Linked DNA regions of Ruminococcus albus AD2013. The protein of the gene in region 2 binds, or shares a complex with, the protein of the main gene of each other region. Links are inferred from orthologs where the notes say so. Each region holds a gene or a part of one and is shown on either strand. Other genes may lie near its edges.

What was found.
Region 1: the proteins of dnaB (region 2) and dnaG are in contact, whole or in part, in a crystal structure (PDB 2R6A), measured with the Geobacillus stearothermophilus proteins. The link is inferred for Ruminococcus albus AD2013 from one-to-one orthologs. Residues at the interface, in WP_033016901.1 of Geobacillus stearothermophilus: Ser13, Glu15, Ala16, Gln18, Glu91, Leu92, Asp94, Ala95, Val96, Pro97, Thr98, Ala99, Ala100, Asn101, Tyr104, Tyr105, Ile108; in WP_049624496.1 of Geobacillus stearothermophilus: Lys456, Leu457, Leu458, Pro459, Ala460, Asn463, Ala464, Leu467, Leu535, Leu536, Ile537, Ala538, Gln544, Glu545, Asp548, Tyr549, His552.

The regions. Positions count from the first base shown.
Region 1 is NZ_JAGS01000001.1:1,535,593-1,538,874, forward strand. Bases 1-2,953 are described here. They hold dnaG (DNA primase), read right to left. Parts: upstream 2,399-2,953; coding sequence 602-2,398; downstream 1-601. Other genes in these bases: rpoD (RNA polymerase sigma factor RpoD), read right to left, coding at 1-558; N773_RS0106805 (deoxyguanosinetriphosphate triphosphohydrolase), read right to left, coding at 2,438-2,953. Outside these bases: more of N773_RS0106805, read right to left, coding at 2,954-3,282. UniProt on the Escherichia coli protein: RNA polymerase that catalyzes the synthesis of short RNA molecules used as primers for DNA polymerase during DNA replication.
Region 2 is NZ_JAGS01000001.1:1,231,718-1,234,964, forward strand. What follows is about bases 317-3,234. They hold dnaB (replicative DNA helicase), read right to left. Parts: upstream 2,505-3,234; coding sequence 1,128-2,504; downstream 317-1,127. Other genes in these bases: tilS (tRNA lysidine(34) synthetase TilS), read right to left, coding at 317-1,138; rplI (50S ribosomal protein L9), read right to left, coding at 2,505-2,951; N773_RS0105550 (DHH family phosphoesterase), read right to left, coding at 2,972-3,234. Also shown: more of tilS, read right to left, coding at 1-316; more of N773_RS0105550, read right to left, coding at 3,235-3,247. UniProt on the Escherichia coli protein: The main replicative DNA helicase, it participates in initiation and elongation during chromosome replication. Travels ahead of the DNA replisome, separating dsDNA into templates for DNA synthesis.

The DNA.
Region 1 (3,282 bases), 300 kb from region 2 along the record:
TGTAGCATATGTGGAGAACTTGAAGCCTTTCTTGTAGTCGAACTTTTCAACTGCCTTGATAAGACCCATGTTGCCTTCCTGGATAAGGTCGAGGAAGGACATACCTCTGCCCACGTATCTCTTGGCGATGGATACTACCAGACGCAGGTTAGCTTCTGCCAGACGCTTTCTCGCCTTTACAGCTTCCCTGTCGTTGTCGCCGGACATCATCTCAGCCAGCTGTATCTCCTCCTCGGAGGTCAGCAGTGGCACTCTTCCTATCTCCTTGAGATAGATCTTAACGGGGTCGTCGATGGCTATACCATCAGTGGAAAGGGCGATATCAACGTCGTCCTGATCCAGTTCGTCATCAGGGTTGACGAAATCCAGTGTATCATCAACAACAACATCGTCGATGATCTCGATGTTAAGGCTATTGCAGGTGTCATAGAAATTATCCATCTGCTCAACATCGAAGTTCAGCTTTTCCAGTGCGTCGGTTATCTCCTTGGTGGTCAGCTTGCCTGTCTGCTTGCCGTGTTCCATCAGGTTTTCCATTATCTTGCTCTTGTCAGTCATGTTCAACTCTCCTTAATTTAGGTGACATATATTTTATACCGCGTCAGCATTTTTTTCTGCGCAGTTCCTCCATCATTTTCAAATAGTCCTTTTCAGTCAGACCATCGTCCTGCTTTGGTGCGTTTTTCTTATTATACTCCTTTATGGAGTCAATATACTGTTCCGCCACACCTCTGTCAACATTGAGGGTCTTATACTTCGCAAAGGAACGTTTCAGCCTTTCGGCTTCTTCTTCCGAAAGCGATTCACAGACCACATCTACCGAAATGATATCGCCAAGGGCTATCCTGCCCGAGATATCGAGAAGTATCTTCCTGTTAAGGTCATCGGTGAATTCATCGGGGGAGATACGCTGACCTATCTCCTGTGCAGCATCGGCGTTGGTGCAGATATAGTATATCAGTCCACGCTCGCAGTAGACCGCTTTGTTAGCCGCGACTTCTTCATCGGCAACGATAGTCTGTCTGACTTCTTCGCGCTGTTTTGCACGCCTTTGGGAATCCATCTCGCGCATCATTATATCATCGACTGCCGCTCTCACGACATCGAAAGAAACGTTATACTGTTCAGCCAGCTGACGTTCCATAGTATCCCTTGCTGTGCTGTCGGGTTCGCCGGCTATTGACGTATAAGCCATTTTCAGGAAACGTATCTTATCGTCCCGCTTTTCAAGATCAAGTCCGCGGGAATAGTATCCGAGTTCAAAATCAAAGCCGTCAGCGGCATTATTTACCAGATACCTGAAATGGTCTTCACCAAACTTGTTTATATATTCATCTGGGTCTTTTGCACCCTCCATGTGGATAACGCTGCTGCCGAGACCTCCGCTTCGCAGCATACCAACTGCACGCAGTGCTGCCTTCTGTCCCGGATCGTCGGCATCGTAGCATATGACTACTCTGTCGGCGTAATTCTTCATTACCTTTACCTGTTCGGGGGTAAGGGCTGTACCGCAGGATGCCACCGCATTGGTGAATCCGTGCTGGTAAAGGGATATCACATCGAGATTGCCCTCGCACAAAAGAAGTTCACGGCTTTTTACCGAAACGTCTTTGGCGTAATTGAGGGAAAATACGAACCTCGCCTTTGAATAGCCGTCCAGCTTTTTTTCGTCATTAGTCCTGCGGAATTCTTCGGAAGTGGTATCGCCCGTGTTGAGGTACTTACGTTTATCTTCCCCAAGAGTTCTTCCGCCGAATCCGACTATATTTCCGCTGACATCGATAAATGGGAACATCGCTCTGTCCATGAAGAAATCGTAAGTTCTGCCCGATGTCTGCGAACGACCCAGAAGTGATGCGGAGACAAGTTCGTCCTCGCTGTAACCACAGCCCAGCATATAGGACTTCAGTGCAGTGAAGCTTTTAGGAGCGAAGCCCATACCGTACTTTTTTATAACATCAGCTGAAAGCTTACGGGTATGCACGAGGTAATTCAGGCACCTGAGACCGTCCTGAGTTTTCAGCTGGTCACGGAAAAATCTTGCGGCGCACTTGTTCATTTCGTATATGCGCATCCTGCGCTTGTAGCTTTTATCGTCATTGCCCTGCCATGTGGGGACTGTCATTCCCGCACGCTGTGCCAGATAATTGACAGCGTCCATGAAACTGAGACTTCTGTACTTTCTTACAAAGGTCACCACATCTCCGCTGACACCACAGCCGAAGCAGTGGAAAAACCCCTGTGAGGGAACAACGCTGCATGAAGCTGTGCTGTCATCGTGAAAGGGGCATTTGCACATATATCCCCGCCCCGATGTTTTCAGCTCAACGCCGTTCTCACGCATTACCTCGTTGATGGGGTTCTCATATTTCAGCTTTTCAAGAAATTCCTGATCCAAAAAATGCGTCCCCCTCTCCTATGCGGCTGAATATCTGCTTTACTTTATCATCCATGCCGCGGGGATGAAAAGCTCCTTGAAAGTTTCTACTGCGAAAACATCGGTCATACCCGATATATAATCGCAGACCGCCATATCTATTCCGTAATGATATGCAAGATTCATATACATTGCGGGCAGTCTTTCAAGATGGTCGGTATAATATTTGTATAGATATGCTATCATATCCTGCGCCTTGCGTTCTTCTGATTTGCAGACAGGATTTGTATACACGCTGTCGAACATGAACTTGTGCAGCGCTTTATATGCAGTTTCCACCTCGGGTGTCATTTTCAGCGAATCCTCGTCACCCGCTTCGCCGTTAAGTCCACATTCTATCAGCGAACTTACGAGTGTTGTGATACGCGAGGATTTTGAATGACCGAGAACCGAAGTTATCTTTGAGGGGATATCATCCTCTCTTAGTATCCCCGCCCTGATGGAATCGTCGATATCGTGGTTTATATAGGCTATAACATCGGCAAAGCGAACGACGTAGCCTTCATAGGTCTTTGCGACGGCGTTGGTATGTTTAAGTATTCCGTCCCTGACCTCATGGGTAAGGTTAAGTCCCCTGCCCTCCTTTTCCAGCTTATCCACCACGCGCAGGCTTTGCTCGTAATGATGAAATCCGTAGGGGCTGAGTTCGTTCAGCATACGCTCACCCGCATGACCGAAAGGTGTATGCCCAAGGTCGTGACCCAGCGCGATGGCTTCGGTCAGATCCTCGTTCAGCCTGAGTGCGCGGGCTATGGTGCCTGCTATCTGGCTGACTTCAAGTGTATGTGTAAGGCGGGTACGGTAATGATCTCCCGCAGGAGACAAGAACACCTGTGTTTTGTGTT
Region 2 (3,247 bases):
GAATCCTGTCCCCCGCCCTGCGTTTTCTCAATACAATAACACCTTTTATTTTATCATAATCCAGACAAGAATTTGTAAACATTTTATTAACATTTTCAAATTTCCCGTCATTTTTTACCAATTTAAAACTTACAGACCTGCCCTGCCAGTTAATGATGCTTTCAGGTACTACTTTCACTTCGTCTTGCAGTATATTTTCACCATCTTTTTCAGTGAAAATGTACAGAGTTCCTGATTTGGTGTATGCAAAGCATTTCGCCTTGACATTAGCTTTGCCGCCTTCATTAATAAGCTTTTCGATGATCTCTATCTTATCCTGTCCGACTTCGATATCATACTTTGAAAGTATGCGCATGATAACTCTGCGCCTTACGGGATAATCCAGCTCTCTTATCAGCTTGCAGGAATAACCGTCTCCGCAGTTGACTTTTTCATAGGCTTCATCTGCGAGTTTTTCCAGGAATGCGCTGTCTTCCCGCAGAAATCCAAGGGTTTTCGCGAAAGTGTCCATGAGTGATGGATTTAGCTCCCGCAGCACAGGAACAACTTTGTGCCGTAGCTTATTGCGTGAATACTCATCCAGAAGATTAGTCGAATCCGTGACGAAGTTCTGCCCTTTTTCTGCAAGATAATCCTCGATATCGGCTCGGCTGCACTCTATCAGCGGTCGGATTATGTTATCCCTTACAGGCGGTATCGAAGCTATACCTTTAAGTCCGGAACCTCTCGCAAGATTGAACAGCGTAGTTTCAAGACAGTCGTCAAGGTTATGAGCTGTACATATCTTATCAGCCGTTATCTCTTGTAAAGCTTTATACCTTAACATTCGGGCGCCTTCCTCTTCGGATACAGGATTGACCCTGCAATAGGCAGGAACGTCCACCCTTTTCACGGTGATCTCAATACCCAGACTTCGGCACAATTCTTCACAGAAATGCTGATCTCGATCAGCTTCCTCACCGCGTATACAGTGATTAACGTGGCAGGCACAAATGTCATATCCCAGTTCATGCAAACACAAAAGGAGCGCAGCGCTGTCTGCCCCGCCCGAAAGCCCGACCAGCAAGCGCTCGCCCTTATGAGCCATATGGTATTTTTCGATCGTCCGACCGACTCTCTGAACAAGCTCACTTTTCATCTTTTCTGAATTCCAATCCTCTGAACAATGTATACTCGCCTATCCAGCTGAGTTTGATCGTACCAAGCTGACCATGTCTGTTTTTTGCCACTATGCATTCAGCCACTGTCTGGTCTTCCTTTGAGTCGGAATAGTAAGCATCTCGGTACAAAAACAGTATGATATCTGCATCCTGCTCGATAGAACCCGATTCTCTCAGGTCTGAAAGCAGAGGACGCTTATCGTCACGCTTCTCGGCGTTACGTGAAAGCTGCGAAAGTGCGATAACAGGAACACTGAGTTCCTTAGCCATAAGCTTTATCTGTCGCGTTATCTCAGATACTTCGTTAACACGGCTGCTGTGCTTGTTTGGCGATTCCATCAGCTGTATATAGTCTATGACTACTAGACCCAGATTATTCAGTCTTCTGAGCTTTGCTTTCATCTGCGGCACAGTAACGCCGCCCGCACCATCATCGAGATAGATCGGCAGCTGTGAAAGAACATCGGCAGCTTCGGCAAGTTTTGTCCAGTCCTCGTCCTTCATCTCGCCGTTTCTCAGCAAAGTATTGTTTACCTTACCCTCTGAAGCCAGCATTCTGCCAACCAGCTGTTCTTTACCCATTTCGAGTGAGAATATGGCAACGTCCCTCTTGGTAGCTTTGCAGCAGTTTACCGCGATATTCAGCGCAAATGCCGACTTACCCATCGCAGGACGCGCTGCAAGCACGATAAGGTCGGTCTTTTGCAGACCTGTAGTAACGTGATCGAGCTGAGAAAATCCGGATCTTGCACCCTGATACTTCTCGGCATCGGGACCTGAAATTTCTGTCAGATGATGGAAATTCTCAACGATTACATCGCTTATCCTGGTCAGACCCTGTAAGTCCCTGCCCTGCCTTATGCTGAATATCTTCTGTTCAGCACTGTCAAGTAAAGCTTTCGGATCCCCCGCACCATCACTGACGCTTGCGATTATCTCATTCGCTACGTTCATCAGAGAACGCAGCTGTGCCTTCTGCAAAATGATGTTGCAGTAGCTCTCGATATTCTTGGTTGAAGGAACGTTGTCCATCAGCCCGTAGAGGTACTTCATCGCCATTGCGGAATTCTCGAAAACACCCGCATTGACAGCCTCATCAACGACAGTCACGACGTCCTCTGCCTTGCCTGTGGTGAACATTCTCATCATTATGGAGAATATCTGCTGGTGCTTGGGTCGGTAGAAATGCTCGGGTTTGAGCATCTCCATCGCCTTTTCACGGCATTCCACAGGGTCAAGCAGAACACAGCCTATGACTGCTTCTTCAGCCTCCTGACTGTACGGCAGCGACCTCCCGGGCAGATCAGAACCGCTGACTGCATTGAAATCGCTTATGTCAGCCATTTATTCCTCCACAACTTTAACTTTGATGCTGCATGATACGCCGTGAGACATCTTGACAGCCGCAGTGAAATCACCGAAAGCCTTGATATCCGTGCTGAGCGCGATCTTCTTCTTGTCAACATCAACGCCGTACTGGTCTTTCAGAGCCTCAGCCACAACACCTGATGTTACAGCGCCGAAAAGCTTGCCGCCCTGACCTGCCTTAGCCTTGATAACTACCTCTTTATCAGCGATCTTATCGGCGATAGCCTTGTTATCTGCGGTCTCCACATCTATCTTATGCTGTGCCGAAGCCTTCTTGCCTGCCAGATCATTGAGGTTCTTGGAGTTAGCTTCAACTGCCAGACCCTTTGCGATAAGGAAATTTCTTGCATATCCGTCAGCAACGTTCAGGGTATCTCCTGCCTTGCCCGAACCTTTAACGTCTTTAAGTAAAATTACTTTCATTTCAAACACACCTTTCTGGTTTACATATTTTTGATGAAATCATCAATGACCTCACGAAGCTGCCTGTCAGCAGACTCTATATCGGTCTTTAACTGAGCCGCCGCCATTGTTAGATGACCGCCGCCGCCCAGTGCTTCCATTATCACCTGGACATTGAACTTGCCCATACTTCTGGCCGAGATATTAACAAAATCACCCTGCTTGTACATAACAAATGAAGCAAATACTCCAGTTATTCCCAGCATTTCATCCGCCGCCTGAGAGGCTGCGACCCTGACGTTTGCAAAGCTGCCGTC